Regions from separate parts of the Telluria sp. B2 genome, predicted to be linked through region 2. Evidence: predicted binding sites of a transcription regulator. Region 2 holds the regulator's gene; the other holds the start of a gene.

Region 1 (15,716 bases), 760 kb from region 2:
GGGCATGATGTACGAGGGCGGCAAGGGCATCGCCCAGGACCAGGAAGAAGCCTTGGCCTGGTACCGCCGCGCCGCCGGCCAGGGCTATGCGCGCTCCCAGTTCGCTCTCGCGCTGCGCTACGACAGCGGCCAGGGCGTGGCGCGCGACCCGTCCCAGGCGCTGGACTGGCTGCGCCGCGCCGCCGAGCAGGGGCATGCGCCGGCCCAGTTCAACCTCGGCCTGCGCTACGACAAGGGCCAGGACGTCGAGCAGGACAGTGCCCAGGCGATTGCCTGGTACGAGCGCGCCGCGCGCCAGGACCACCTCAGTTCCCAGTTCAACCTCGCGCTGATCTACGACAGCGGCCATGGCGTGGCGCGCGACGAGGCGCGGGCGCTCGAATGGTACCGCCGCGCGGCCGAACAGGGCCATGCGGGCGCCCAGGACAACCTCGGCCTGCGCTACGAGCACGGCCAGGGCGTGGCGCGCGACGCCGGCCTGGCCGCGCACTGGTACCGCAAGGCCGGCGAGCAGGGCCTGCCGGCCGCGCAATACCACCTGGGCCAGCTCTACGACGCGGGGCAGGGCGTCGAGCACGACCCGGCCCAGGCGGCGGCCTGGTACCGCAAGGCGGCCGAGCAGGGCCACCTGCGCGCCCAGTTCGACCTCGGCCTGCGCCATGAGAGCGGCAACGGCGTGGCGCAGGATGCCGCGCTCGCGCTCGACTGGTACCGGCGCGCGGCGGCCCAGGAATATGCGCCGGCCCAGTACATGGTCGGCGTCCTGATCGACCGCGAGGACATGGGCGACCCGCGCGAGGCGACCGACTGGTACCGCAAGGCGGCCGAGCAGGGCCACGCGCTGGCCCAGTTCGCCCTCGGCCTGCGCTACGACAGCGCACATGGCGTCGAACGCGACTACGAGGCGGCCCACTTCTGGTACCTGTGCGCGGCGCGCCAGGGCCATGCGCGGGCCCAGTTCAACCTCGGCGTGATGTATGCGACCGGGCAGGGAACGCAGCGCGACCCGGTCGAGGCCTATGGCTGGCTGCACCGGGCGGCGGCGGGCGGGATCGCGGCTGCTGGACCCTACCTGAAGCGGCTCGCGGCGCGGATGGCGCCGGTGCAGCTGGCGCAGGCGCAGGTGTATACCGAAAACGCGTAGTGCCCGACAGCTCAGGGGGTGGTTGAACGCGTGGGGCGATTGTGACTCGCGGCGGTGTTTGCGGGCGATGCGTCGCCGCCGCAGGTTAATGCATGAACACGTAACGCGTGGGCACGGGATGTGCCCACCCTACGGTCGGCGTTCTGGCCACAATAGCGATAACACTGCATGGCTTCCTGTAGGGTGGGCACCCCGTGCCCACGCGAAACGCCGCGTTGTGACACCGTTTTTTGAAACCGACCGTACGCCATTCGCCGACGCATCGAACGGCAAACCCGCGCCTTTTCAACAACCTGTTGTCCCCCAACCTCACCCGCGCGCCGTGCAGCAAGCGACTGGTATATACTGTATGCCCATACAGCTCCACCTTTCGCGATGGAACTCACCGACAAGCTCGAAATCCTGGCGGACGCCGCCAAATACGACGCCTCCTGCGCCAGCAGCGGCGCGCCCAAGCGCGCCTCCGACGGCAGCGACGGCGGCATCGGCGCCACCACCGGCATGGGCATCTGCCACAGCTACACGCCGGACGGGCGCTGCGTGTCGCTGCTGAAGATCCTGCTCACCAACTTTTGCATCTACGACTGCCAGTACTGCGTCAACCGGCGCAGCTCGAACGTGCCGCGCGCCCGTTTTGCGGTCGAGGAAGTGGTCAAGCTCACGCACGACTTTTACCTGCGCAACTACATCGACGGTCTGTTCCTCAGCTCCGGCATCATCCGCTCGAGCGACTACACGATGGAGCAGCTGGTGGAAGTGGCGCGCCGCCTGCGCGAAGAACACAACTTCCGCGGCTACATCCACCTGAAGACCATTCCCGACGCCGACCCGGCCCTGATCGCGCAGGCCGGCCGCTATGCCGACCGCCTGTCGGTAAACATCGAGCTACCCACCCACGACAGCGTCACGCGCCTGGCGCCGGAAAAGAACGTCCACACCATCAAGCTGGCGATGGGCTCGATCCGCCGCAAGCTCGACGAAAAGGCCGAGGAACCGAAGGCGCCGAGCTTCGCGCCGGCCGGCCAGAGCACGCAGATGATCGTCGGCGCCGATGCCAGCGACGATCACACCATCCTGAACACCGCCGAAACCCTGTACGGCAGTTATAAACTCAAGCGCGTGTACTACTCGGCCTTCAGTCCGATCCCGCAAAGCCCGAAGAGCGTGCCGCTGGCCCCGCCGCCGCTGCTGCGCGAGCACCGCCTGTACCAGGCAGACTTTCTCCTGCGCGGCTATGGCTTCACGGCAGGGGAGTTGATGCCGAAGGCCGGCAATCTCGCCCTCGACGTCGACCCCAAGCTGGCCTGGGCGCTGGCCAACCGCGAACACTTCCCGATGGACCTGAACCGGGTAGACGCCGAGATGATCGCGCGCATACCCGGCATCGGCCTGCGCAACGCCAAGCGCATCGTCGAGCTGCGCCGGGTGCGGCGGGTGCGCTGGGAAGACTTGTCTCGCCTGCGCTGCAGCATGAAAAAGATCGCGCCTTTCGTCGTCACGGCCGACTACAAGCCGGCCCAGGGGCAATCCAGTTCCGACCTGCTGCGGCGCCACCTGGCCGACGCGCCCCAGCAGATGAACCTCTGGCCGGAATTGCAGGCGGCATGAGCGCGGCCGCAGCGGTTGCCGCCGGCCAGCCGCTGGCGGTCTTCAGCTTCGCCGAATGGCGCGACGCCGCGCGCGACCTCCTGATCCACGCTGTCCCGCCCGAGCTCGTTACCTGGAACCAGCCCGACGCTCCGGACCTGCTCTCGGCCGATCTGTTCTCGGGTGCGCCGGCGCCAGCCGAGCCCACGCATAATGCCTCCATCCGATTCAATGACTTGAGACCGGCGCCGCATTTGCCGCGCTCGCTGATGGACATGCTGCAGACGGCGGCCTGCTGTCGCATGCCGGACCGCTGGGCCTTCCTGTACCGCGTCATCTGGCGCTGGACCCAGGGCGAGCACGACGTGCAATCCGCCGCCGACGCCGACGGCGCGCGATTGCATGCGATGGTGAAGGCGGTGCACCGCGAGGAGCACGACATGCATGCCTACATCCGATTCCGCGAGCGTCCCGAGGCTGCCGGCCCGCCGCGTTTCGTCGCCTGGTTCGAGCCGCGTCACGACGTGCTGCCCCGGGTCGCCGAGCATTTCGTCAACCGCATGGGTAATGTGAGCTGGATGATCGCCACGCCCGAGGCCAGCGTGCTCTGGGACGGCCACACCCTGCACAACACCGGCCCCCTGATGTCCAGCGCGGCCGAACTCGACGACGCCGGCGAAGCGCTCTGGCTGACCTATTACCGCAGCATCTTCAATCCGGCGCGCCTGAACACCCAGGTCATGCAAAGCCACATCCCTTCGCGCTTCTGGAAGAACCTGCCGGAAGGGGCGATCGTGCCCGACATGGTGACCAACGCCGCGCTGGGCGCGCGCCGCACCGGCCAGGCCCAGGCGGTCGGGCGCAAGAGTGGCGCCACGATCCCGATCGCCCCGGCCGACGCCCAGCCCGAACGCCAGCAGCCCTCGAAACTCGACGAGTGCCGGCGCTGCGACCTGTGGCAGTACGCGACCCAGGCCGTGGGCGGAGAAGGCTCGAAAAAAGCGCCCATCATGCTGGTGGGCGAGCAGCCGGGCGACCAGGAAGACCTCGCCGGCCATCCCTTCGTCGGCCCGGCCGGCAAGCTGCTCGACAAAGTCTTCGACGCCGCCGGCGTCGAGCGCCGCGAGGTCTATCTCACCAACGCCGTGAAGCATTTCAAGTGGGAGCCGCGCGGCAAGCGCCGCCTGCACAAGACCCCGGCCCAGCGCGAGATCGAGGCTTGCAGCTACTGGCTGGAAAAGGAGCTGGCCGCGATCAAGCCGAAGGTCATCGTGGCGCTGGGCGCCACGGCGCTCAAATCGGTGCTGGGCAGCGGTAGCGTGACGCTGAAGGACAAGCTCGGCAAGCCGATCCGGCACGATGGGCGCTGGGTGGTGACGGTCTACCACCCCTCGTATATCTTGCGCGTGCCCGACGAAGAGGCCAAGCGGCAGGCGTTCAAGGTCATGGTCGACGGCCTGAAGCTGGCGCACGCGCTGCTGGACAGGCCGCCGGAAGAGCCGCCGGCGTGACATGGTGTTGGCTTTTGTAGGTTGGACACCTGTGTCCACGCGGTACAGCAGTGGCAAATGTACGAAGGCGATCCCGCATGCGGCGTCAGGCGTAGGGTGGGTTCTCGAACCCACCGGATACGGCATCGGCAAGCGTTTGCGGATGGTCTTGCCGATGGCTGCGCATCGCCGCGTGCCGATAAAAATGAATGTTCGACTCGGAGCCGGTGCACCGCGTGGACACAGGTGTCCACCCTACGACATCAGCGCTCCGCCCCCTTCTCCGCCGGCGCCAGCGCCACATCGAAGCGCACCAGGTCCCCCGCGCTGACCTGCTTCGCCGCGGCCGGCGGATCGATCTTCCCGATCGCGAAGCCCGGTTGCACCTGCACGATCGACACCGTGCCGAGCGGCGCTTCGACGGTGCCGAGCGGCGTCAGCGGATCGCTGCCGTAGACCTGCTGGCGCGGGTCGGCCCGGTAGACCACGAGCTGGTCGCCGGGCGCCACCGAGGAGGTGCTGCCGGCGTCGATGAAGATGCGTTCGCCCTGCACCTGCACGACTTTCGCCATGAAGGGCAGCGGCCCCAGGTCCTGGGCAATCTGGGCGGCGCCCTCGTCGAGCGCGCGCAGGATCGCGCCGCCGAACGGCGTGGCGGCGAAGCTGGCGCTGCCGAAAGGCTTGTCGCGCCCGACGCGCTGCTCGCCCACCCCTTCGGCCATAGCCGTGCGGCGCGCGATCAGGGCGCCGGACAGGCCGTCGTAGACGTAGAAGGCGATCTCGATGCGGCGCGCATCCTTCCTGATCAAACCGTAGTACGCCGGCTTGCCGAACTTGCCGGCGTCGACGATCTCGCCGGCGATGACGAACTGGGCGTCGTGCATGGAGGCGATGCGGCGCACTGCGGCAAGGTCGGTGGCCGGACCGCTGGCGCCCGGGGCGATCACGTAGGGGCTGTCCTTGCCGAGGAATTTGCCGCTGCCGGTCATGCGGCGCAGCAGTTCCTGCGGCAGGCGGGTGGCGATGTCGTCGACGTCGTCGAGTTGGGGCGAGCTGCGCACGTGGAAGGGGGTGACGACGATCTTCTTGCGGTAGGCGAGGTTGACGTTGCCGCGCGGGCGGGCCTCTTCTTCCTTGACCTGGACGCGCACGTGCAGCAGCTGGCCGGTCTGCCATTCGCGCACGATGCGGTAGCGGTCGAATTCGGCGGCCGGCTGGACGCGGCTGCTCTCGAGAAGCTTGCCGCGCGTGCTGGCGCCCGCGGCGACATCGACGCGGGCCGCGCTGCGCAGGCCGAGCTGATCGAGCGCGTCGCGAATTGCCACCTGGCGCGCGCGTTCGACGCCGCCTTCGGCCACCAGGGCCACGCCTTCGGCTTCGGCCGGCGCGGCGTGGACGCCGGCGCCGGTCAGCGCGAACAACAGCGCCAGGGCGGCGCCGCGCAGGAACCGTGCTGCCTTATTGCGCATGGTAGAACGACGCGCCATAGGCAGCGCCGGGACCGGCGTTGCCCAGCATGGTGCGGGCGTTCTTCGCCGCTGCCGGCGGTGCGCTGCTCTGGGCCTGGTACTGCGCTGCATGCGGGTCGAAATCCATCTCCACGGTCGTCTCGTAGGTGCCGTCCTCGCGCTGGGCGGTATTCGTCACGCGCGCGCCACGGATGAAGGCGTCAATATACACCTTGAAACTGTCGTCCTTGAGGGCAAGCGAGCCAACCGTGCTGCCGCCTTCGACGCGCACGCCGTACACCTGCTCGGCCATGGCGCGGTAGGCATCCAGGCGCGAGGCGCGCATTGCCAGCAGCTTGCGCTGGGCCGGCGAGACGCGGTCGCATTCGCCCTGGCAGGCGGCGGTGTTGACGGCGCCGTAGCCGGTGGCGGTGAGGGTGATGACGGCGCTCTGCGCATGCGCCGGCTGGGCGGCGGAGGTGGGCATGCGCACGGTGCCGCATGCGGTCAGCAGCGTGGAAGCGGCAAGGGCGAGGACAGCGACGAGTTTCATAACGGATCCGGTAGTGGGTACTGTGCGCAAACGGGCGCGGTATCAGACTGGATAACGGACGCTGACGCCGGATCTTGATGGATTTGGGAAATATTTGTACCGAAATGGCGCAAAAAAGCGTTGTACTTGACGGTTCGGCAAGAAAGCCCGGCGGGTCGGTGCAGGACTGGCCGGGCCGGGAATCGGGCCGAAGAAGGCTCTACCGATCAGGACGAGGACAGCACGAACTGGTTGCCGTCCGGGTCCTTCATGATGGCGAACGTGCCCCAGGGCTGCTTCTGCGGTTCGGAAATATCCACGCCGCGCGCCGACAACTGGCGATAAGTCGCCTCCACGTCGTCGCAGGCGAGCGAACCGTTGAAGGCGCTGCCGATGCGTTCTTCCTGGCCTTGCGGCGTGAACAGCACGAAGCGGGTCTCCGAGCTGCCCACGCGCAGTTCGATCCAGCGCTGCTTGCCGTCGAAAGGCTGGTCGGTGATCACGCGAAAGCCGAGCTTTTCGGTATAGAAGGCGAGGGCCGCGTCCTGGTCGCGGGTCGGGATGCTGACGAATTTGATGTGGGTGATCATGCTGTCTCCTGCGTGGTGGGTCCGGCATTCTCCCATGAGGACGGCCCCGGCTATAATCACCATGACTATATTCTTGGTGAGTACAGTGACCGCCTTCGATCCCTATGTGCTGGATGTGCTGATGCCCGACCTCGTCGGCCATGAGCGCTCGCCCGCCGCCTTCCTCATCTATGCCTACCTGTGGCACCGCATCGAGGCGAACGCCGGCCGCGCCGTGCAACTGAGCTATACGGCAATCGCGCTCGATACCGGCCTGTCGCGCGTAACCGCACAGCGCGCCATCGCCTTGCTGTTGCGCCGCCAGTTGATCAGCGCCAGCAGTGAATCGCGTACCGCCGTGCCAAAATATCTGGTGCTGCGCCCTTGGGCGGCGCGCAAGCGGCAGGAGTAAAAGCGGGCAGAGATATCAGGCATGCATATGCCTCTTGTAACAACTTGTTTCTTGCTTATATTGCTTGACGCTATGACAATGCTCCCATCAACGAAAAGAAAAGGGATGTCACGATGTTGCAACGCGCCTTGCCCGCACTGACCCTGTGTTTCCTGACCCTGCCGGCCCTGGCGCAGACCGCGCCCGCCGAGCCGGCGCAGCCCGTGGCCGACACGGCGCCGCTGGCGGCGGATGGAGAACCGCTCCCGCAGACCATCCTCGTCTCGGGCCAGCGTCCTGGCCCTGGCTTGTGGAAGGTGTCGAAGGGCGAGCACGTGATGTGGGTGTTCGGGATCCATGAACCGCTGCCGAAGGACATGGAATGGCGCTCGAAGGCCGTCGAACGCAAGATCGCGCAATCGCAGGAATACCTGGGCGCGCCGACGGCCAGCGTCAGTGTCGGCTGGGGCGGCGTGACCGCCTTGCCTTTCCTGGTCGGCATCAAGAAGAATCCGGATGGCGCCACCTTGAAGGAGGTGCTGCCGCCCGAGCTGTACGCGCGCTGGGTGCCGCTGAAGCAGAAGTATTTCGGCAAGGACGACGATATCGAGCGCGAACGTCCGGTGTTCGTGGCGCAGGAACTGTACCGCCGTGCCCTGGCCGAGGCCGGCTTGCACAAGGGCCCGGACTTGCGCCAGGTCCTCGGCAAGATGGCGAACAAGCACAAGGTCAAGTACACCTCGAACACGGTCGAGGTCGACCTCAAGGAACCGGGCAAGGCGGCGCGCGAGTTCAAGAAAGGCGCGATGGAAGACATCCCTTGCCTGGCCGCGACGATCGATCGCCTGGAAACGGACATCGAAGCGATGCGCGTGCGCGCCAACGCCTGGGCTGTCGGCGAGCTCGACGCCATCGAAAAGCTCAGTTTTGCCGACCGCGAAACGGCCTGCAACAACGCCTTCCTCAGCAGCGCCCTCACCAGGCTGCAGCCGGAGCTGCTGACCATGAAGCAGCGCGCCCTCGACGGCTGGCTCGCGGCCGCCGAGAAAGCGCTGGAAAACAACACCAGCACCTTCGCCGTCCTGGGCATGAAGGAAGTCCTGTCGCCGCAAGGTGCGCTGGCGAAGCTGAAGGCGAAAGGCTACACGGTTGAAAAGCCGAACTGAGCGGCACGGATCGGGCAAACCCGTAGGGTGGACGGCTTCGCCGTCCACGCGTTCAACAATCTTATGATTAGCAGCACCGCGCAACGGAAGCACGAAGCGACCACGATTCCGAAACCGTCCCCATCCCACCACACTTTCCCCCGCTAGCGCCCCGCAGGCCTACCGTGCACCTGAAATACTTGCCATTGCGCTATCATTGCTGACGAGGCGACATGGATTCCCGACATTGCACGCATGTCCGGGACCGCCTCGCGTCATCAGAACAACCAGTGGAAAAGGGTAGAGCATGAAGTTATCCCGTGTCGCCGAGGTCCTCTCGGATTACGCACGCGCCGAAATGTACGCGCTGTCGTCGATCCGCAAACTGTCGGACGTGCACCTGATCTGGGGACCGATCTACGCCCGCTCGGCCTATGGGATCGGCGCCAAGGACTTTTCCCTCTACCGCCTGGCCAGCACGCCGAAGAAGAGCTGGTCCGACTACCTGATCAACGAACCGCTGAAGGCGAAATACGCGGCCATCACCTCGAAGGAAGCACGCCAGATCGCCGACGACAAGTCGCGCTTTTTCGAACACTGCCATGCCCACGGCATCCGCACCATCCCGATCCTGGCGCTGGTGACGAAGCAGCCGTCGAACGGCGGCATCATTCCCCACCTGCATTCGCCCGGGGAGCTGGCGCGCGTGCTGGTGCCAGGCCAGTATTTCTTCAAGCCGAGCAATGGCTCGCACGGCAAGGGCACCTTCTCGCTGCGCGTGGACGATTTTGGCCTGCACTGGGCCGGCAACAGCGGCACCTACGCGGAATTCTTCGACTACTGCCAATCGGCCCTCGAGTACACCCGGGCGTTGATCGTGCAGCCGAAGATGTTCAACCACCAGGTGATCCGCAACATCACCCAGGCCAAGGGCCTGTCGACGGTGCGCATCTGCACGGTGAGGAAGGGCGGCGACATCAAGGTCATCGGTTCCTGCCTGCGCATCATCGTGGGCGACAGCGAAACCGACAACTTCACCCATGGCTCGAGCGGCAACCTGGTCGGCGCCATCGATTCCGACACGGGCGAATTGATCGGCGTGCGCGGCTCCCGCTCGCGCACCTGGCCGAAGATGACCGACGTGCTGGCCCATCCGCGCACGGGTAAAACCATCGTCGGCGTGCAGTTGCCCTACTGGCGGGAAGTGGTCGAACTGGTGACCAAGGCGCATCACTCGATCGAGAGCCTGCACACGGTCGGCTGGGATGTGGCGATTACCGACGACGGCCCGGTCATCGTCGAAGCGAATTGGCGCTACGACATCGACATCCTGCAGGTCGCCTACAAGAAGGGGTATCGCCAGGTCATCGCCGACAACCTCGTGGTCTGAGCGGCGTCAGCCTGAACATTTGTCAACGCGGCGCAAGCTCGCGTAGAATGCAAGGCGATGCGGGTGTAGTTCAATGGTAGAACGGAAGCTTCCCAAGCTTCATACGAGGGTTCGATTCCCTTCACCCGCTCCAGTACTCTTCCTTCCGCTGTCTTCCCCGCATTTCCACTTCTATCCAAACCGCGCCTGCCTGTCGGCGAGCACCACGCGTATCTGTTCGACCAGCTCGGCAACCAGGCCCGCGCTCTCCCAGGCATAGATGGACACGGCAATCGCCGGCTCTTCGGGAAAATGGGCATACTGCCGCACGCGGTAGCCGCCAGCCGCAGCCCTGGGCAGGAGCGACAGGCCGAGCCCGGCCTCTACTGCCACCAGGACGTTGTGCAGGCTGCTGCCCGAGAAGGCGATGTACCAGCGCAGCCTTTCATGCTCGATGCGTTCGAACATGGCTTCGCGATACAGGCCGCCCGGCGGGAAGGCGACCAGGGGTACCGGATTCGGCCAGGCCTGCGGGGCATCGGCGCTTTCGAACCAGGCCAGGGCCTCGGGGAACGTGGCGCGGCAGTCGGGACTGGCTGTCGGCTCCTTGGCGACCAGGATATCGAATTCGCCGGCGCGGTAGCTGCGCGTCAGCTCGCGGCTCAGGCCGGCCGTCACGTCGAGGTGGACTTCGCGGTGGCGCCGGGTAAAGTCATGGAAGACCTGCGCCATCGCGCTGCTGACGACGTCCTCGGGCACGCCGATGCGGATCGAGGCAGTGCCGGCCGGATCGCCCAGCGCCGCCTGCGCTTCCTCCTGCAAGGCGAGGATTCTGCGGGCATAGCCCAGCAGCCGCTCGCCCGCCGGCGTAGACCTGATCGGCCGCGCGGTGCGGTCGACCAGCACCGCGCCCAGGCTCTCTTCGAGCCGGGCAAGCTGCTGGCTGATGGTCGACTGCGTCATCGCCAGGCGCTCTGCCGCGAGCGTAAAACTGCCTGTCTCGACGATGGCGGCAAAGGAGCGGAGCAGGCGTGGGTCGAGCATGGGATCTCGCTGGGATAGACGGTAATCATGCGGGAAATGAATGAATTCTATCTGAATATTTAATTTTCAAATATCGGGCAGGCTGGCTATAGTCGACGGCATGCAGCAAGAGGAAAGGAAGAGATCATGAGCGACGAACAAACCTATCTGGGTGAAGCCATCGCCCTGGCCCGCGCGAACGTCGGCAGGGGCGGACGTCCCTTCGGCGCCCTGGTGGTGCGCGACGGCGCGGTCATCGCCACCGGCGTCAACGAGATCCATGCCACCGGCGACCCGACCGCCCACGCCGAGATGAGCGCCCTCCGCGCCGCCAGCCGCGCACTCGGCTCGCCCGACCTGGGCGGCTGCGCGGTCTACGCCAGCGGTCATCCCTGCCCGATGTGCATGGCGGCCATGCGCCTGGCCGGCGTCAGCACGGTTGCCTACGCCTATTCGAACGACGACGGCGCCCCCTTCGGCCTGTCCACGGCGGCGCTCTACGAGGAACTTGCCAGGCCGTTTGCCGAGCAAACCATGGACATCCGCTACCTGCCGGTGCGACCCGAGGGCGAGCCCGACCTGTATGCCGAGTGGGCACAGGCGCGGGCCCGGCAGGCCTGATCCGTGCAGCCGCCACGCCGCGCACCGACCCCGCTGTTGCTGGCGGCCGTCGCCCTGATCGCACTCAACCTGCGGCCCTTCATTACCGGCATCGGACCGCTGGCAGCCGATATCGGCCTGCACACCGGGCTCGATCTGCAGGGGATGGCGCTCCTGACCCTGGTGCCCATGCTGCTGATGGGGGCGGTCGCCTTTGCCGGTCCCTTCCTGCAGGCGCGCTTCGGGGCGCGGCGCTGCGTGATCGGGGCGCTGTTCCTGCTCGCCACGGGTTCCTTCCTGCGCCTGTTCAGCACCAGCGGCTGGCAACTGGTGGGCACCGCCGCCTTGCTGGGGCTGGGGGCCGCGGTGGTGCAGGCCATGCTCCCGGGCGTCATCAAGCGCCAGTTCCCGCGCCATGTGGGCGTCGTCATGGGCCTGTATTCGGCGATGCTGATGGCGGGCGGCGCGCTCGGCGCCCAGGTGGCGCCGCTGGCCGCGGCAGCCGGCGGCAATTGGCATGCCGGCCTGGCCTGGATGGTCCTGCCGGCGGCGCTGGCCCTGGCGCTGGCCGCATCCAGCCTGCCGCGCGACCCGCTCACGCAACAGAACGGGATGGCGCTGGCGGCCTGGTTGCGCCGGCCGCGCGTCTGGCTGCTGATGGCCTGTTTTGGCCTGATCAACGGCGGCTATTCGACCGTAGTGGCCTGGCTGGCGCCGTTCTACCGCGAGCACGGCTGGAGCGCCGCCGCCAGCGGCAGCCTGCTGGCGCTCCTGGCGGTGAGCCAGGCGGCGTCGGCCCTGCTGCTGCCTGCGCTGGCGGGCAACAGCAGGGACAGGCGGCCCTGGCTCTGGTTCACCCTGGCCATGCAGGCCGCCGGTTTCGGCGCACTGGCCCTGCGGCCCGACGCGGCGCCGTTCGCCTCGGCGATGCTGCTGGGCGCAGGCCTGGGCGGCTGCTTTGCATTGACGCTGATCGTCGCACTCGACCACTTGCCCGATCCGGCGCAGGCAGGCACCCTGTCCGCCCTGATGCAGGGCGGCGGCTTCCTGATCGCCGCGCTGCCGCCCTGGATCGTCGCCCTGCTGCGCGAGTCGCTGGGCGGGTTCACGGCGGGCTGGCTGCTGCACCTCGGCTGTGTGGCGGCCGTCGCGATGCTGTTCTGGCGCCTTGCCCCGGCAGGCTACGCCGGCGCGATGCGAGCGGCAACGCCGCAGCCCCGCGCCCGGATGGCGGAGCAGGAACCCTAGTACGGCAGCAACCGGCAAGGACACGGCACAGCCGGCGTGCGCTGCTTGAAGACCTGGGCAAACTGTGTTGACATGCAGGCTAGACCGGTCCACCCCTTGCTGGAGCAACGTATGCCGATGCTGTCCCCGGAACGCAGGTTCGTTTTGCAGGCCATGCTGGCGGCCGGCGGCTGCACGCTCGTCACTCCGCTCGCCGCCGCCCAGCAGCCGCTGCTCACCCGCCCGGTTCCCTCGTCCGGCGAACAGCTTCCCGTCGTCGGCCTGGGCAGCTGGATCACCTTCAACGTCGGCAAGGACCCGCAGGAACGCGCCGCCTGCACCGAAGTCGTGCGCGCCTTCTTTGCCAATGGCGGGCGCCTGATCGATTCCTCGCCCATGTACGGCTCGGCGCAATCCGTCATCGGCGAGGCGCTGGCGCGCATGAAGCATCCGACAAGCGTGTTCTCGGCCGATAAGGTCTGGACCGGCAGCCGTGGCGCGGAACAGATCGAAACCTCGCGCACATTGTGGCGCATCCCGCGCTTCGACCTGCTGCAAGTGCATAACCTGCTGGCCTGGGAAGACCATTTGCCTCTCTTGCTGCGCATGAAGGCGGAGAAACGCCTGCGCTACGTCGGCATCACCACGTCGGAAGGCCGGCGCCATGGCGAGATCGTGAAGATCATGGCAAGCCAGCCGATCGACTTCGTGCAGGTCAGCTACAACGCACTCGACCGCGAGGTGGAGAACCGCATCCTGCCGCTGGCGCGCGAGCGCCGCATCGGCGTCATCGTCAACCGGCCCTTCCGCCAGGGAGAATTGACCCAGGCGCTGGCCGGCAAAGCGCTGCCGGGATGGGCGCGTGACATCGGGTGCAGCAGCTGGGCCCAGGTGCTGTTGAAATTCATCGTGTCGCATCCGGATGTCACCTGCGCGATTCCCGCCACCTCGAAGCCGGCGCACGCGCGCGAGAACATGCTGGCCGCGCGCGGACCCTTGCCCGACGCGGCCCTGCGCAGGCGCATCGTGGCGGAAGTCCAAAAGCTGACCTGAGTGGCTGACATGAGCGAATGGTGGACCTACACCCTGTCCGACCTGCTGATGTTCTCGGCGCGGACCTATTTTCGCCAGTTCGCCCTGCTCAACGAAGCCCTCTGGCCGGCCCACATCCTGGCTGCCGCGGCGGGGCTGGTGCTGGTCGGCTGCATCGTGCGCGGTGCGGGCAAGGTGGGCCGGCTGGCGGCGGCGCTGCTGGCCGCAAGCTGGCTGTGGGTGGCCTGGGCCTACCACGCCCGGCGCTATGCGGACATCAACCTGGCGGCGCCGTATTTCGCGATCGGCTTCGCGCTGCAGGCCGTACTGCTGGCCTGGCTCGCCAGCCGGCACCGGGCGCCGTCCATTGTGTCCTACCGCAGTCTGCTGGGCGCGCTCGCATTCGCGCTCGTGCTGCTGTCGCTGCTGCTGTATCCGCTGTTCGCCCTGTTCGAGGAGCACGGCTGGAGCCAGGCCGAAGTATTCGGCATCGCGCCGGACCCGACGGTGGCGGCCACGCTGGGCATGCTGCTGCTCTGGCGCGCGTCCTGGTTCCTGTGGCCGTTGCCGCTGCTGTGGTGCGCGATCAGCGGCGCCACGCTCATGGAGCTGGGCGTGGCCCAGGCCTGGGTGCTGCCGCTGGCCGGGGTGCTGGCGCTGGCGGCAGGCATCGTTTCGCGCCTGGGCTTGCGCGACACAAGGGCCGCGCCTGCGTGAGCCGTTTTACTGGCTCAGCAGGTTACCCTTGCGGTAACCGGTCTCGCCGGCGATCTTGCAGACGTGCATGCCGCGCAGCAGGTGGCGGTGGGCCGTGCTGGCGAAGAAGATGCCGGGGCGCTTGGGCTTGACAGGCGTCACCTGGCCCGTCACCGGATTGACGATCTCGGCCACCGTTTCCTCGGCCTCGACCCGGTCGCCCAGCTTTTTCAGGAACACCAGCACGCCCGAGTGGGGCGCGGCCAGGGGCTCGACCGCGTCGAGCGGCGTCGGCTTGCAGCGCGCCGCGGGCAGCGGCTCGACCGGAATGTCGACCACGCCGGCGCGCGCCAGGTATTGCAGCAGCGCCTGGGCGTCGGGCTGGGCCAGTTCGTAGCGCACGTCGTTCTCGCCGCGCAGCTCGACGGTGACGGCGACGCAGGCCGGCGGGATCGCGACCTGCGGGCCGAAGTGCTCGGCCAGGTCCCACCACAGGCGGCTGCAGGCCTCGTCGAACGGTTCGCCGCCGGACTCGCGCGCCAGCAGCAGCACGTGGGCGTCCATCAGCGCGGCCAGCGGCTGCACCGCCTCGGCCAGCGGTTCGCCCGCATACATGTGCAGCACCGACTCGTTGTCGCAATGCAGGTCGAGCATGATGTCGGCGTCGATCGCCATCGACAGCAGGGTCTTCTTCAGCAGGCCGCCGGCGGTGGGCGGCGACCACTGCTCGAGCGAGCGGCGTGCATGTTCGCGGATCAGGGCGACGTTCGCCTCGGCGTCCTGGCCGAGCTTGCCTGCCAGCGATTCCTTCAGGTCCTCGGCCACGTGTTTATACGCGCGGTTGAAATTCACCCCGGTCGACAGGTCGTAGCGGCCGAAAGGCGTGCCGTGGATGGTCTGGGACAGGCCGATCGGATTGGCCGCCGGCACCAGGATGATCTCGCCCCGGATTTTCCCCTCGGCGTCGAGGCGGTCCAGTTCCTGGCGCAGGAAGTGGGCGACCAGCATGGCCGGCACCTCGTCGGCATGCAGCGAGGCCTGGATATAGACCTTTTTTCCGCTGCCGGGCTGGCCGTAGTGGTAGGAGGTGAGCTGGAAAGTGGCGACATTGTCTTCGATCGCAATCGGGTGTTTGGTCGCATGCATCGGTGGGCCTCGGCGATATTTGGAAAGTGAGAGTCAGGAGATTTATTATCGCGTAGATTGCCTTTCTGATCACACATTAATTCGGCGTAGCAACAGCGTTTCTGCCATGCCATGGCCAGATTGCCGCGGTAATGACGGCGGGGCGGTGAGCTATAATGGCGGCCGTTCTTTCCTCATTACCCGATTCCCATGTCCGAAGAAAAGCCAAGCAACGGCCCGGCCCGTCCGATGCTGTACGACCCTACCGAACACCGCATCCGCAGTTTCGTCACGCGCGCCGGCAGGCTGTCGACCGGCCAGGCACGCGCGCTCGAGGA
Region 2 (15,716 bases):
GGCAGGTGCTGGGTGTATGCGCCTATCCCATCATCGAAGTGTTGTTCAGCATTTATCGCCGCCGCTTCATCCAGAACGTCAGCCCTGGCGCACCGGATGCGCTGCACCTGCATACCCTGATCTTCCGTCGCGTGGTGTTCAAGCATGTGGCGCGCGACCCTGCACGTGCCTGGAAGCGTAATGCCGGCGTCGTCTGCATCATGGGCCCAATCATCGCGATCTGCATCGCGGCCAGTGTATTCCTGGGCGGCTCGGTGAGCAGCGCCGTTGCCCTGGTGCTGATCCAGCTGGCCCTGTACATCGCTGTGTACGGCCGTGTGGTGCGTGGGCGCTGGACATCAAGCAAGACCGCACTTGCGCAGGCCGATGAAGTGGACGAGGTCAGCACGGTCGGCTGACCTTGGCAGAGCAGGGCTTAGCGACGCGAGCGGGCCCCTGTCCACCAGCCCTGGAACCAGATCGCCCAGTGAAGCAGCAGGCCTGCGCTGAACAGGTAGTCGGCAAGCGGCCCTGCCTTGAGGGCGGCAGCAGCCAGGCCAGCAACCAACAGCAGGGTCCGCAAATGAGGGAGGGTCCTGTCGAGCAGCTCGCAATACCGCGAGAGGACAGCAATACTTGGCGTGAAATTGTGCAGTGGGCGTTTCGATAGTTTCATGTTCTTCGCCTTTCGGTTTGCCACAAAGCAACCCTCAATTATTGAGAGCTTAGCACGGCCTGCGTGAGATTCTGTGAGATTCTGTGCCGGATTTGACGACGACTGGCAGTAAAACCACAGATTCTTTTAATGCTCACAATACACCAATTTTGCGGTGGCGGTAGCCCTTCACGCACCCCTCCATTTCCTGCTGTTTTCGCATTGACGTTCTCCCCTGAATTTACGTAAGCGCCGGAATAGACCCTATTTTGTTCGGTTAATCGGCTTATAGCCTTGCGGCAACTCCAGTCATAATCGCGCCCTGTACAAGCAAGGGCAATCACGGAGCAGGGCATGGCAGACAGCGACGCAGAAAAGACAGAAGACGCGTCACCCAAGAGACTCGAAAAGGCGCGCGAAGAAGGCGACGTTCCCCGGTCGCGCGAACTGGCCACGTTCACGGTCCTGATGACGGCCGGCGCCGGCCTCTGGATCACCGGCGGCAGCCTGGTCGGCCGCCTGTCGGGCGCACTCGAGTCGGGCCTGAGCCTGAACCGCGAGCAGGTCTACAACCCGGACGTCCTGCTTGAGCGCATTGCCGCCGACGTTGGCGGCGTACTGCTCGCCTGCCTGCCGCTGGCCTTTGCCATCATGCTCGTTGCAATCGCTTCGCCCTTGCTCATCGGCGGCTTCAATTTCAGCGCGAAGGCGTTCACGCCCAACTTCATGAAGCTCAACCCGATCAGCGGGCTGGGCAACATGTTCTCGACCAATGCCCTGGTCGAACTGCTGAAGGCCGTCGCCAAGACCCTGCTGGTCGGCGCCGTGGCCTGGGTGGTCGTGATGAGCGAAATGGATGCGGTGCTGGGCCTGGCCGTCGAGCCGCTCGGCACCTCGACCGCCCACCTGGCCAGCCTGATGTGGCGCGCCTTTCTCTTCATCGTCGGCGCGCTGGGCGCGATCGCGGCCATCGATGGCCCTTACCAGCTCTGGCACTACGCCAACAAGCACAAGATGACGCGCCAGGAAATGATCGAGGAAGCCAAGGAAGCCGAGGGCAATCCGCAGATGAAGGGCAGGATTCGCCAGCTCCAGCGCGAAATGGCGCGCAGCCGCATGATGCAGAATGTGCCCACTGCCGACGTCGTGGTGACCAACCCGACCCATTACGCGGTGGCGCTGAAGTACACCGACGGCCAGAAAGGCGCGCCGCGCGTGGTGGCCAAGGGCGCCGACGAGGTCGCGGCGAAGATCCGCGAGCTGGCGAAAGAGAACAAGGTCGCGCTGCTGGAAGCCCCGGCCCTGGCCCGTGCGCTCTACAAGCACACCGAGATCGACGACGAGATTCCCGAGAAGCTGTACTCGGCCGTGGCCGAGGTGCTGGCTTATGTCTTCCAGTTGCGCAACTACAGCAAGGTCGGCGGACAGTATCCGGATCGCCCGACCAGGCTGCCTGTTCCGCCGGAAATGGACCCGCTGAACCCGGCTTCGCAGGCGCAGCAACCGCAGCAACCGCAATAACCAGATACCAGTAACGGAGCAATTCGATGAACAGTTTGAGACTGCCTGCCTGGCTGAGCGGACTCGGCGCCCGGGGCAATGCCCTGGCCGCGCCGATCCTCATCATCCTGCTGCTGGCGATGATGATCCTGCCGCTGCCGGCCTTCATCCTCGACCTGTTCTTCAGCTTTAACATTGCGCTGTCGGTGATCGTGCTGCTGACCGCGCTGTATACGGTCAAGCCGCTCGACTTCATGGCCTTCCCGGCGATCCTGCTGGTGTCGACCATGCTGCGCCTGTCGCTCAATGTGGCTTCGACTCGCATTGTGCTGACCGAAGGCCATACCGGCGGCGCCGCGGCCGGCAAGGTGATCGAAGCCTTCGGCCACTTCCTGATCGGCGGTAACTACACCGTCGGTATCGTGGTGTTCGTCATCCTTACCATCATCAACTTCACCGTCGTTACCAAGGGCGCGGGCCGTATCGCCGAAGTGGGCGCGCGCTTCGCCCTGGACGCGATGCCGGGCAAGCAGATGGCGATCGACGCCGACCTGAACGCCGGCATGATCGGCGAAGCCGAGGCGCGCAAGCGCCGCGCCGAAGTCGGCCAGGAAGCCGAGTTCTACGGCGCCATGGACGGTGCCTCGAAGTACGTCAAGGGCGATGCCGTGGCCGGCATCATGGTCACCCTCATCAACGTGATCGGCGGCCTGATCGTCGGCGTGGCAATGCACGACATGGCGGTCGGCGACGCCGCCAGGACCTACACCCTGCTGGCCATCGGCGATGGCCTGGTGGCGCAGATTCCTTCCCTGATCATCTCGATTGCGGCGGGCATGGTGGTGTCGCGCGTGGCAAACGACCAGGATATCGGCGGCCAGATGGTCGGCCAGCTCTTCGCCAAGCCTGAAGTGCTGTACATTACCGGCGGCATCATCGGTGGCCTGGGCCTGATCCCGGGCATGCCCAACCTGGTGTTCCTGCTGCTGGCCGGTGCGCTGTGTGGTGGCGGCTACCTGCTCGGCAAACGCAACAAGGAGGCGCCCCAGCGCGAAGCCGAAGCCGCGGCCGAGGAGGCGGCGGCCGGCGCCACCAAGGCCGCGTCCGCCGAAACCGAGGAAGCGACCTGGCAGGACATCATGCCGGTCGATACCCTGGGCCTGGAGGTAGGCTACCGCCTGATTCCGCTGGTCGACCATGCCCAGAGCGGCGAGCTGCTCAAGCGCATCAAGGGCATCCGCAAGAAGTTTGCCCAGGAAGTCGGCTTCCTGGCGCCGCCTGTGCACATCCGCGACAACCTGGAACTCAAACCCTCGGCCTACCGCATCACCCTGAAGGGCGTGGAAGTGGGCAGCGGTGAAGCGATCAACGGCCAGTTCCTCGCGATCAACCCGGGCATGGCCAGCGGAACGCTGCCGGGCCAGCAGACGGTCGACCCGGCCTTCGGGCTGCCCGCGGTCTGGATCGACGCCGGGCTGCGCGACGAGGCGCAGAACCTGGGCTATACGGTCGTCGATGCCGGCACCGTGGTGGCGACCCACCTGAACCACCTGGTCACGACCCACGCCTCCGAGCTGCTGGGGCGCATGGAAGTGCAGGCATTGCTCGATCACCTGGGCAAGGAATCGCCGAAGCTGGTGGAAGACCTGGTGCCGAAAGTGGTGTCGCTGTCGACGCTCCAGAAAGTGCTGCAGAACCTGCTGCTCGAAGGCGTTCACATCCGCGACATGCGCACCATCATCGAGACCCTGTCCGAGCATGGCCCGCAGACCCAGGACCCGAACGATTTGACCGCACTGGTGCGCATTGCCCTTGGACGGGCGATCGTGCAGCAGTTGTTCCCCGGCACGAACGAACTGAGCGTGATGACCCTGGACAACCGCCTCGAGCGCTTGCTGATGCAGGCGCTGGGCGCGGGCGGCGACGGCACCGGCATCGAACCGGGCCTGGCCGACACCATCGCCCAGCAGGCGCACCTGGCTTCGCAGCAGCAGGAAGCGATGGGGCACACGCCGGTGCTGCTGGTGCCGGGCCCGCTGCGCGTGCTGCTCTCGCGCTTCCTGCGCCGCGCACTGCCGCAGCTGAAGGTCTTGTCGCATTCGGAGATTCCCGAGACCAAGACGATTCGGGTGACCAGCCTGGTGGGGGCGCAGTGATCCTGAATGGCGCCGGTAACTTTCAGAGCTATGCGGGCATGGAGAGCGGACGCTTTCCCTTATCGCGCCTGAAACTGCCTTGGGATATACCTGAAAATGATTCGGCAAAAAAACAACACTTAAGCAGAACTTTTTTTAAACCTACGGTGTTGTTAACCGAACAGTTCCTTCGGCTCAGCTGTGAATATTAGTGAAATTTTCTATCTTTTATCACTGTTGGTCGGTCGTCCAAATATTCACGAATTCTCACCGATGTGTGTCATGAAAGGTTCGCGCGTACGCTGTTAATACGGGCATCAGGATGGGTCTGGAGGGCTCTGCCTGTTTTTTTGCGCAGTGCGGCAGGAGGCCGCGCTATCGCAGCACAACAAAGAAGGCTGCTGGGGTTTTTATCTCGTGCGGTTCTACCAGCCTGATCCTGGCGCGTCCCCTGTTAGGAATCGAAGTCGCGCCTGGAGTCCGCTCAAACAGCTGAGTTGGGGCGTAGAGCGCCAGCTTAACAAAATCCACCGTGTAAAAAACACATCTGTGGATAACACTGACTTCGCACGAAGCTAAATTGTTCAGCAGTTGCTCATAGGGAAAATTATTGCTTTAAGGTTCCATGCTGTTATCTGGAGTAATGCAAGTTGATCGGCTAAAATACCTTTCCTCAAGTACCAAGCCGAACTGTTCGAAAGGCGATACCACCGCCGCATTTATCAATGGACATTGCAATCTCGCCCTATGCTGGCGAACGAAAAATTGCACAGTTCAGACTCGGTCGACGAAGCACTGGTGTTCGCAACAGCGGACACTTGTTGATCGGCAGTCTTTTGATTCTCATTTTGGAAAATATATTATGATTTTGGTAACGGGTGGGGCTGGCTTTATCGGCTCGAATTTTGTATTGGACTGGCTGCAGGGTTCGGACGAGCGAGTCGTTAACCTCGACAAGCTGACCTATGCGGGCAACCTGCACAACCTGGACAGCCTGAAGGGTGATGCGCGCCATATTTTCGTCGAGGGGGATATCGGCGACAGCGCACTCGTTGCCGAGCTGCTGGCAAGGTACCGCCCGCGGGCGATCGTGAACTTCGCCGCCGAGTCGCATGTGGATCGTTCGATTACCGGGCCGTCCGCATTCATCCAGACCAATATCGTCGGCACCTTCAACTTGCTCGAGGCCGTGCGTGCCTTCTGGACTGGCCTCGAAGATGGGGAAAAGGCGGCGTTCCGCTTCCTGCACGTTTCGACCGACGAAGTCTACGGCTCGCTGGAGCACGACGATCACCCATTCCGCGAGACCAACCAGTACCAGCCGAACAGTCCTTATTCGGCAAGCAAGGCTGCCAGCGACCACCTGGTGCGCGCCTACCACCATACGTATGGGCTGCCGGTCCTGACGACCAACTGTTCGAACAACTACGGTCCTTTCCATTTCCCTGAAAAGCTGATCCCGCTGATGATCGTCAACGCACTGGCTGGCAAGGCCTTGCCGCTGTATGGCGATGGCACCCAAGTGCGCGACTGGCTGTACGTCAAGGATCACTGCAGCGCCATCCGCCGCGTGCTCGAGGCAGGCAAGCTGGGTGAAACCTACAACGTCGGCGGCTGGAACGAAATGCAGAACGTCGAGATCGCGCGCACCCTGTGCGGCCTGCTCGACGAACTGCGACCGCGCGCGGATGGCAAGTCCTACCGTGAGCAAATCACCTATGTGACCGACCGCCCTGGCCACGACCGTCGCTACGCGATCGACGCGGGCAAGATCGAACGCGAACTCGGCTGGAAGCCGGCGGAAACCTTCGAGACCGGCATCCGCAAGACGGTCGACTGGTACCTGGCCAACCAGGAATGGGTCGTTACCCTGCAATCGAGGGCCGCATGAAATTCCTATTGTTCGGCAAGGGCGGCCAGGTGGGCTGGGAATTGCAGCGCAGCCTGGCGCCACTCGGCCAGGTCGTTGCGCTCGACTTCGACAGCAAGGACCTCTGCGGCGATTTCACCAACCTCGACGGGCTTGCTGCGAGCGTCGAAGCAGTGCGTCCGGACTTTATCGTCAATGCAGCGGCCCACACGGCAGTCGACAAGGCGGAGTCCGAACCCGAGCTGGCGCGCACCATCAATGCGCTGGCGCCGGAAGTGCTGGCCAAGGCTGCCCAGCGCGTCGGGGCCGGTATCGTCCATTACTCGACCGATTACGTTTTCAACGGTAGCGGCGATGCTCGCTGGAAAGAGACTGACCAGCCACAGCCGCTGAACGTGTACGGCCAGACCAAGCTCGAAGGAGAGCGGCTCGTTGCCGCAGCCTGTCCGCGGCACCTGATTTTCCGGACCAGCTGGGTCTACGCCGCGCGTGGCGGCAATTTCGCCAAGACGATGCTGCGCCTGGCTGCCGAGCGTGAGCGCCTCACCGTGATCGATGACCAGTTTGGTGCGCCAACCGGCGCCGAACTGCTTGCCGACGTAACCGCGCATGCATTACGTGACCTCGTGCTGCATCCCGAGCACGCGGGCCTGTATCACCTGACGGCATCCGGCGAGACAAGCTGGCATGGCTACGCGCGCTACGTGCTCGACATCGCATGCGCCGCTGGTGCGGCGTTAAAGGCGGCGCCAGACAGCGTCGCGGCGGTACCGACCACGGCTTTCCCGACGCCAGCGCAGCGTCCTCTTAACTCGCGCCTGGATACGGACAAGTTGCAGGTAACGTTCGGCTTGACGCTGCCCGACTGGCGCGCTGGTGTGGACCGTATGGTCCGCGAAATTCTGTAAAGCATAGAAAACAATATGACCTCGGTTCATCGTAAAGGCATCATTCTCGCCGGCGGTTCCGGCACCAGGCTGCACCCAGCCACCTTGTCGATCAGTAAGCAATTGTTGCCGGTGTACGACAAGCCGATGGTGTACTACCCCTTGAGTACCCTGATGCTTGCCGGCATTCGTGACGTGCTCATCATTTCAACTCCGCAAGATACTCCTCGCTTCGCTCAGCTGTTGGGTGACGGATCGCAGTGGGGCATGAATCTGCAATATGCGGTGCAGGAAACGCCGGACGGGCTCGCCCAGGCTTTCCTGATAGGTGAAAAATTTCTTGGAAACTCTCCGTGCGCGCTGGTCTTGGGCGACAACATCTTCCACGGACACGACTTGGCAACCCTGCTGCATGCAGCCAACGAAAAGACCTTCGGCGCCTCGGTATTTGCCTACCACGTGGCTGACCCCGAACGTTACGGCGTGGTCGAATTCGACACCAGCGGCAAGGCTTGTAGCATTGAAGAAAAGCCAATGGTTCCGAAAAGCAACTATGCTGTCACGGGACTGTACTTCTACGATACGCAGGTTGTCGAGATCGCGAAATCGATCAAGCCAAGCGCTCGAGGCGAGCTCGAGATCACTGCAGTGAACGAGGTCTATCTGAAGCAGGGAAGCCTGGATGTACAAATTCTGAAGCGGGGCCATGCCTGGCTTGATACCGGTACCCACGACAGCCTGCTCGAGGCGAGCTCATTCATTGCGACGCTCGAACATCGCCAGGGACTGAAGGTTGCCTGCCCCGAGGAGATCTCATGGCGTCAGAACTGGATTAGTTCCGAACAGCTTGCCGCCCTGGCCGCCCCGTTAGCCAAGAGCGGCTACGGCAAGTACCTGAACCGCCTGCTGAAGGAGAACGTCCTGTGAAATCGACCAAGCTGGCGATACCGGATGTCGTTTTATTTGAGCCGAAAGTATTCGGGGATGAGCGCGGCTTCTTCTTCGAGAGCTTCAGCCAGCGTCATTTTGAAGAGGCGATCGGCAGAAGCGTTACTTTTGTGCAGGACAACCATTCGCGCTCGACGCAGCATGTGCTGCGCGGCCTGCATTACCAGATCCAGAATGCGCAGGGCAAGCTTGTACGCGTCGTGCATGGCGCGGTCTTTGACGTTGCGGTTGACATGCGCAAGAGTTCGCCCACCTACGGCCAATGGGTCGGCGAGATCCTGTCGGCTGAAAACAAGAAGCAGCTCTGGGTGCCAGAGGGTTTTGCCCACGGTTTCTATACGCTGTCCGAGACTGCTGAGTTCCTCTACAAGACAACCGACTACTATTCGCCCACGTTCGAGCGGTGCGTCCGCTGGGACGACCCGGTAGTCGGGATCAGCTGGCCGATCACATCCGAACCGATCGTATCCGCCAAGGACAAGGTCGGCAGCAACTTCTCTTCAGCAGAAGCATTCGACTAAGAAGCTATCCCAGTAGACCTGCGGCGCACGAATTTCTCTACGAGACGACCAATTATTGGTATCCCGAATTCGAGCGTACCCTGCTGTGGAACGACCCGGCCGTCGGTATCGACTGGCCGATCGGATTCATGCCTCGGATGGCCGACAAGGATGCTGCCGGCCGCCTGCTCAGTGAGCTGGAGACGTTTGCCTGACCCGGGGGCGGATGACAAGCCGGCAGGCGTCAGATGCGTTCCGGCAGCGCATGCTTCAACCCGTGGCCGCAAACTTAGGGTGCAGGGCTTCACCGGACACGCATGACGTTCTTCTGCGCGTGTCTGCAAGCCCAAGCCTTCGCCCGCCAGGGCCGCGCCCGGCCGCGAACCCGACACTCCCCGCGAGAATTGACCCCATTTCCCCATCCTTTTCCCCGGATGGTTGCTTCGTGGCATCGTCAATAATCTCTTCCGTAGACAGGCGAGTTGCGCCTGCATTGAATCGAGCCTAGCAGTGCGGAGAATAAGATGAATGTGAAGAAATTTACAGCGGCAACATCCCGGGAAGCCTTGCGCAAGGTGCGCGATGCGCTCGGACCCGATGCCGTCATCCTCTCGAACCGGCCCGTCGATGGCGTGGTCGAGATCCTCGCACTCGACAACGACGACGTCGCCGCGCTGGGCTCCCCGGCCGCCGGATCGGAGATGGCCGCGCCCCAGCCGCGCCTCGATCACCTGCACGCTTTTGACCAGGAAGCCTCGTCCTTCGTGAACCGCCGCGCCGCGCCGTCCGCACCGGCCCCGGCGCCGGAACACTTCTTCGCCCCGCGCCGCGCGGCGCAGATGGAGCCGGAATTCGAAGCGGCCTTTGCTCCGCGCCGCGCCGCAGCGCCGGCCCCGGAGCCGGCCTTCGACATGGCCGCCATGACCCAGATGATGCAGGCCGCGATCGCCCAGGCCCGCGAATCGGCCGCCGCCGAGATGAACGGCATGATGAGCGAGATCCGCGCCATGCGCGGCGTGATGGAAAACCAGCTGGCCGAGCTGTCCTGGGGCAGCACCCAGCAGCGCGAGCCGCAGAAGGCGGTCGTGCTGCGCGAGATGCTGGGCGCCGGTTTTTCGGCCTCGCTGTCGCGCTACCTGATCGACAAGATGCCGGCCAACAAGGACGCGGCCGAGGCGATGCGCTGGATCAAGACCGTGCTGGCCCGTAACCTGACCACCATGGCCGACGAGGATACGCTGCTCGACAAGGGCGGCGTGTTTGCCCTGGTCGGCCCGACCGGCGTCGGCAAGACCACCACCACCGCCAAGCTGGCGGCGCGCTGCGTGATGCGCCACGGCCCCGAGAAGCTGGCCCTGATCACCACCGACGCCTACCGTATCGGCGGCCACGAGCAGCTGCGCATCTACGGCAAGATCCTGGGCGTGATGGTGCACTCGGTGAAGGACGAGGCCGACCTGCGCATCGCACTCAAGGAGCTCAGGAACAAGCACACCGTGCTGATCGACACCATCGGGATGTCGCAGCGCGACCAGATGGTCACCGAGCAGGTGGCGATGCTGGCCGGCGCCGGCGCCGACGTGAAGCGCCTGCTGTGCCTGAACGCGACCGCGACGGGCGAGACCCTGAACGAAGTGGTGCGCGCCTACCAGGGCAGCGGCCTGCACGGCTGCATCATGACCAAGCTCGACGAAGCCGCCTCGATCGGCAGCGTGCTCGACGTCGTGATCCGGCAGAAGCTGAACCTGCATTACATCTCGAACGGCCAGCGCGTGCCGGAAGACCTGCACCTGGCCGACCGCGCCATGCTGGTCGACCGCGCCTTCCGCGGCCGCCGCGATGCCGGCAACCAGTTCGACGACGCCGACCTGCCGCTGGTGATGGCGCATACCGGCAACGTCGCCAGCGACAGCAGCCTGCGCGGGGTGCGCCTTGGCTAGTTTCGACTTCGACCAGGCCGAAGGCCTGCGCCGGATGCTGGCCGGTCCCAAGCCGCGCGTCGTGACCTTCCTGTCGGCCACGCCGGGCGACGACAAGGCCGCGATGCTGGTGAACCTGGGCGCCTCGCTGGCCCAGGCCGGCAACGACGTGATGATCGTCGACGCCTGCCAACGCAGGGATGGCGTAACGCGTGGCGTCGCCTGCCACCTGGAGATGGAACGCCATGTCAGTTTGATGCAGGTGGCGCGCCAGGAATGCGCGCTGAACCAGGTGGTCCAGCATGCGCCGCAAGGCTTCCAGGTCGCCCTGCTGGCACGCGATGGCGTCGTGCCGCGCACCGGCAGCGATGAGCAACGCCGCCTGGCGAAAGCCTTCGAGGTGCTGGTGAAAGGGCAGGGCGGCATCGTCATCGTCGATGGCGAACTGAACCGTGAAGGCGGCTTCGCCGTGCCCATGCTGGCCGACTCGGAAATCGTGGTGCAGGTGTCGAACAGCGCCACCTCGATCACCAACGCCTATGCCCTGATCAAACGCCTGGCCCAGGAGTTCGGGCGCCGTCCCTTCGGCATCCTGGTCACCGGCGCCACCGAGGCGGAGGCGAAGGTGGTTTACGATAATATGGCGACGGCGGCAAGTCGTTACCTGGCGGTAACGTTGAGCTCGATGGGCTCGGTGCCGGCGGACGAATACCTGCACCGCGCGGCGCGTCTCGGGCGCACCGTGGTCGACGCCTTCCCGCTGGCCGGGGCCTCGGTGGCGTTTCGCCGGCTCGCCGGGCGCTTCGCCTTGCCGGGCATGGCCGGGCTGGGGCGCCACGGCGGCGCGCGTTCTTAAGAAAAAGCACAAGTATGTATACCGTCAAAGGGAAAGCGGACAAGAATCACTTGCTCACCCAGCACCAGCCGCTGGTCAAGCGTCTTGCCCACCAAATGAAGGCCAAGCTGCCGCCCTCGGTCGAGGTGGACGACCTGATCCAGGCCGGCATGATGGGCCTCTTGGACGCCATCAACCGCTACGAAGACAACCACGGGGCCCAGTTCGAGACCTATGCCGTGCTGCGCATCCGCGGCGCGATGGTCGACGAATTGCGCGCCAACGACTGGATGCCGCGCAGCACCCGCCAGAACATGAAGAAGGTGGAGGGCGCGATGACCACGCTGCAGCAACGCCTGGGCCGCCCGCCGAGCGAATCGGAAGTCGCCAAATCGCTCGACATGTCGCTCGAGGACTACCAGGACATGCTGTTCGAAGGCGGCGGCCACCAGCTGGTGTATTACGAGGACTTCCACGAGGACGACGGCAACGACAGCTTCCTCGACCGCTATGCCGTCGATGAATCCGATCCGCTGCGCGCGCTGCTCGACACCGACTTCCGCTCGGCCGTGATCGAGGCCATCGACAACCTGCCGCCGCGCGAGAAGATCCTGATGGGCCTGTATTACGAGGAAGAGCTGAACCTGAAGGAAATCGGCGCCGTCCTGGGCGTCTCCGAGTCGCGCGTGTCGCAGCTGCACACGCAAGCGGTGGCGCGCCTGCGTGCGTCGCTGCGGGAGAGACTGTGGACTTCGCCAGCCTGATCGGCCTGGCGCTGGCGCTGGCCGGCCTGTTCGTCGGGCACACGCTCGACGGCGGCCGCTTCGCCTCCCTGTTCCAGCCGGCGGCCTTCGCCATCGTCGTCGTCGGCACCTTCGGCGCGGTGCTGCTGCAATCCGAAGCGCGCAGCTTCCGGCGCGGCATGCGCATGCTGCGCTGGGTGTTCTTCCCGCCGCGCAGCCAGCGCCAGCCGCTGGCCAGTGCGATCGCGCTGTGGAGCTTGAGCGCGCGCCGCGACGGCCTGCTCTCGCTCGAGCAGTACATGGGCACCAAGGACCTGTTCATCCAGAAGGGCCTGCGCCTGGTGGTAGACGGCATCCAGCCGGAGAAGCTGCGCAACCTGCTGGAAACCGAGATCAACGCCTTCGAATTCGCCGAACGCCAGGCGGCGCGCATCTGGGAATCGGCCGCCGGCTATGCGCCGACGATCGGCATCCTGGGCGCGGTGCTGGGCCTGATCCACGTGATGGAAAACCTGTCCGATCCGTCCCGGCTCGGCTCGGGCATTGCGGTCGCCTTCGTGTCGACCGTCTACGGCGTGGGACTGGCCAACCTGTTCTTCCTCCCGGTCGGCAACAAGCTGAAAGCCATCGTCGCCGACCAGGTGGTGCAGTACGAGATCCTGGCCGAGGTCTTCCACGACCTGGCCAGCGGCGACCACACCCGCGTGGTGGAAGAGCGCGTGGCCAGCCTGCTGGCAAAGCGCTGAAGACCATGGCGCGCAAACGCTACGACGATGCGCAGCCGCATGGCGAGGACCGTGACCGCTGGCTGATTTCCTACGCCGACCTGATCACGCTGCTGTTCGCCTTCTTCGTCGTGATGTACGCCATCTCCATCGTCAACGAAGGCAAGTACAAGGTGCTCTCCGACGCCCTGGGCAGCGCCTTCGGCGGCAATCCGCAGACCCCGCAGGCCAGCAGCACGATCGAGCCGCTGCCGCTGTCCGGCATCATCGCGCGCAAGCGCGCGGAGGCGGCCAAGCGTGACCGCGAACGCATGAACACCCTGGCGCGCGACCTGGGCGCCTCGCTGGCGCCGCTGGTCGAATCGGGCAAGGTGCGCGTGGTGCAGACCGCGCGCGGCGTCAGTGTCGAGATCAGCGAGAGCGTGCTGTTCGCGCAAGGCCAGGCGGCGCTGGGCGAGGCATCGCGCGCGACGCTGGGCGTGGTCGCCGGCCTGCTGAAGGACGATCCGCATGCGATCGAGGTCGAGGGGCATACCGACAACGTGCCGATCGCCAGTCCGTTGTTTCCATCGAACTGGGAATTGTCCGCCGTGCGCGCCAGCAGCGTGGTGCGGCTCTTCATCGAGAACGGCATCGCCCCGGCGCGCATGACGGCGGTCGGGCATGGCGAGAACCGGCCGGTGGCGTCGAACGACGACGAGGCGGGCAGGGCGCGCAACCGGAGGGTCGCGGTGACGATCCTGGCGGCGAAGCCGGAGTGAAAGAAAATTTCATTTTATTGCTGTTGGTGAAATAATCTTTCATCAAGCGTTCTATACCGCGTGGACACAGGTGTCCACCCTACAACTGCGGGGTTGCGTAGGGTGGACACCTGTGTCCACGCCGTCTCACCCTTCGCTACCACGGAACGTCAAACCCACCCCCGCCCTTGGCATTTCCGTCTCCCGCCCGCACAATGGAATCACACAAGCATATGGAGCACCCATGCAACGCCGACCCTTCCTGCTCGCCACCGTGATGGCGGCCAGCTTCCTGCCCGCACTCGCGGGCGCCGCCCCCGGAGACCCCCAAGTGGCAGTCCGAAACAAGATCGAAGTCGAATCCGTGAACGGCCGCGCGCTGGTCCACCTGACGGTGTACAACTACGGCAAGCAGACCATCTGGATCCCGCGCGAAATGGCGGAAGAAAAGGAACTGACCGGGCGCCGCTTCGACGTGCGCGCCTTCGACGGCCGGCCGCTCGACTACACCGGCAAGATGGTGAAGCGCGCGGCGCTGACGGCGGACGATTACGTGCCGGTCGCGCCAGGCAAGGAGCTGAAGAACACGATCGACATCACGCCCTCCTACGCGTTCAAGGAGGGCCGGCACAGCTACCAGATCGGCTATGACGGCCCTTACCTGACCGATGTGAAGCGGCTCGACAAGCCGGCGGAAAGCCCCGCGCGGCCGCTGACCTTCATCCACACCGGCCAGTAAGCGGCAACTTCGCCCGATCAATCCAGCGCCGGGGTGTTCTCCCCAAAGTACTCATGCGAGTCGGCATTGTTGATGGCCCGTTGCGGGGCCGTGCGCGCCATCTCGGCGGCGGCGCTCTGGCCGTAGACGTGGTCGTCGGTGCCGGCCACGACGTCGAAATGGCTCATCTCGTGCAGCAGGGTGCCGCCCATTGAATCGGTGCCGGTCAGCGGCGCCGTCCAGAACGCCTTGCAGACGTAGATGTTGTAGGGCTGGGCCGGGTAGACATAGGCGAAATACGGCTCGTCGCAGCCGCAATCGACCTTCACCGGCTTGGTCTCGAAGGCGTTCTTGATGGCCGTGAAATTGTTCGTGACCGTGGTCACGCGCGCGGCCTCGTGCGTGCCGAACCAGTTCACGTAGCGCGGGCCCTGCTGCTTGCGGCTGGTGAGGTAGTCCACGCCGTCGGCCGCCATCGCGGTGCCGGCGGCAAAGGCATTCGTGATCGAAGCCTGCTGGGCGTTCGAGCACTGGCTGAAGGTGAGGCCAGCCGGGCCGCCGGGCGCGGCCAGGGCGGGCGTCACGACGCCGCGCGGCAGGCGGCCCTCGATCCAGATCGCCGCCGGGCTGGAGGCGAGGTCGCCGACCACGATGTCGGCCCCCGCCTTGGCGCCGGGCGCGGCATTGCTCGGGTTGCTCGTGTAATAGCGCACCGAATAGGCGCCCGTGACCTGCATCTCGTACAGCTTCGACAGCTCGACCCGCGCGCTGCGCGATTCACCCGGCGCCAGCACGATGTAATCGGCTTCGGTCGGCGCCGCGCGCTTGACGTGGCGCCCGAGATAGCGCACTGGCAGCCCGTCGCGCGTGATCTGGAACAGCGCATGCTCCGCCGGCACGAAGGGCGTGCGCCACTTCAGCAGGCGCTGGGGCGTACTGCCGGTGTTAGTCAGGGTTACGGTCACGTTGACGTCGTTGCCCTTGCCGAGCGCCGGCTGGTCGGGCGTGACGGTGACGGCGATCTCGCCGGCGGCATGGGCAGGCAGGGCGCAGGCGAACAACAGGGCGGCAGCGGCGTGAAGGGTAGGGCGGTGCATGGATTCCTCCGTCGAAAAATGACTCCAAGGAATACTGTGTGCCTGTTAGTCAGCGGCCGGCTTGCGTTGCGGCAAGGTTTCGGGGCGGCCGTTGTAGGGTGGACTCCTGAGTCCACGCGGTACACCGGTGGAGATCTCGCAAATTGGCGCTGTGCAGGTTTGTAGGGTGGGTTCTCGAACCCACGCGGTACGGAGCTCGCGTTGTCGCAAATTCGATCCGTATAACGCAATCGGTTGCGGATGCTTTCCCGGTACAAAGTGCCTGGACGACTGCTCCGGGCCGTAAATGCTCCTTGACACCGAGGTCCTTCGACAAGGCGGCCTAGCTACAATTGCGGCATGTCAGCCGCACTATCCTCTGTTGCATCTACAGACGGTGAGTCACCGTACTGACCCATCCTCACAAAAGGCTTAAGGTGGGAACCAGTCATTTCGCCGTCACGCCACGGCGGCCCGGCACGAATG

The links. Region 2 encodes FliA, which starts transcription of late flagellar genes. Its sites were predicted from a motif close to CTAAAGTTTNNNNNNNNNNNGCCGNTA; they were not measured.
Region 1: ACSUZJ_RS02915 (LPP20 family lipoprotein) is a predicted target of FliA. The motif match lies at 6,275-6,301, and genes of this name have one in related genera.

What each region holds. Positions count from the first base shown of each region.
Region 1 is NZ_CP196525.1:647,567-663,282, forward strand. Features, by position in the region: gene ACSUZJ_RS02895 (SEL1-like repeat protein) at 1-1,144, shown strand, start outside; gene ACSUZJ_RS02900 (putative DNA modification/repair radical SAM protein) at 1,520-2,752, shown strand; gene ACSUZJ_RS02905 (UdgX family uracil-DNA binding protein) at 2,749-4,242, shown strand; gene ACSUZJ_RS02910 (flagella assembly protein FlgT middle domain-containing protein) at 4,485-5,690, opposite strand; gene ACSUZJ_RS02915 (LPP20 family lipoprotein) at 5,680-6,222, opposite strand; gene ACSUZJ_RS02920 (VOC family protein) at 6,429-6,791, opposite strand; gene ACSUZJ_RS02925 (hypothetical protein) at 6,877-7,182, shown strand; gene ACSUZJ_RS02930 (TraB/GumN family protein) at 7,296-8,327, shown strand; gene ACSUZJ_RS02935 (sugar-transfer associated ATP-grasp domain-containing protein) at 8,614-9,696, shown strand; tRNA gene ACSUZJ_RS02940 (tRNA-Gly) at 9,756-9,829, shown strand; gene ACSUZJ_RS02945 (LysR family transcriptional regulator) at 9,868-10,719, opposite strand; gene ACSUZJ_RS02950 (nucleoside deaminase) at 10,846-11,319, shown strand; gene ACSUZJ_RS02955 (cyanate transporter) at 11,323-12,546, shown strand; gene ACSUZJ_RS02960 (aldo/keto reductase) at 12,658-13,578, shown strand; gene ACSUZJ_RS02965 (DUF6064 family protein) at 13,588-14,274, shown strand; gene ACSUZJ_RS02970 (succinylglutamate desuccinylase/aspartoacylase family protein) at 14,281-15,399, opposite strand; gene trmB (tRNA (guanosine(46)-N7)-methyltransferase TrmB) at 15,628-15,716, shown strand, end outside.
Region 2 is NZ_CP196525.1:1,405,406-1,421,121, forward strand. Features, by position in the region: gene ACSUZJ_RS06285 (MraY family glycosyltransferase) at 1-398, shown strand, start outside; gene ACSUZJ_RS06290 (hypothetical protein) at 416-655, opposite strand; gene flhB (flagellar biosynthesis protein FlhB) at 989-2,155, shown strand; gene flhA (flagellar biosynthesis protein FlhA) at 2,182-4,290, shown strand; gene rfbB (dTDP-glucose 4,6-dehydratase) at 5,132-6,160, shown strand; gene rfbD (dTDP-4-dehydrorhamnose reductase) at 6,157-7,047, shown strand; gene rfbA (glucose-1-phosphate thymidylyltransferase RfbA) at 7,063-7,953, shown strand; gene rfbC (dTDP-4-dehydrorhamnose 3,5-epimerase) at 7,950-8,495, shown strand; gene ACSUZJ_RS06325 (dTDP-4-dehydrorhamnose 3,5-epimerase family protein) at 8,378-8,689, shown strand; gene flhF (flagellar biosynthesis GTPase FlhF) at 8,999-10,414, shown strand; gene ACSUZJ_RS06335 (MinD/ParA family ATP-binding protein) at 10,407-11,249, shown strand; gene ACSUZJ_RS06340 (RNA polymerase sigma factor FliA) at 11,264-11,992, shown strand; gene ACSUZJ_RS06345 (flagellar motor protein) at 11,974-12,717, shown strand; gene motD (flagellar motor protein MotD) at 12,723-13,457, shown strand; gene ACSUZJ_RS06355 (hypothetical protein) at 13,681-14,175, shown strand; gene ACSUZJ_RS06360 (M35 family metallo-endopeptidase) at 14,193-15,251, opposite strand.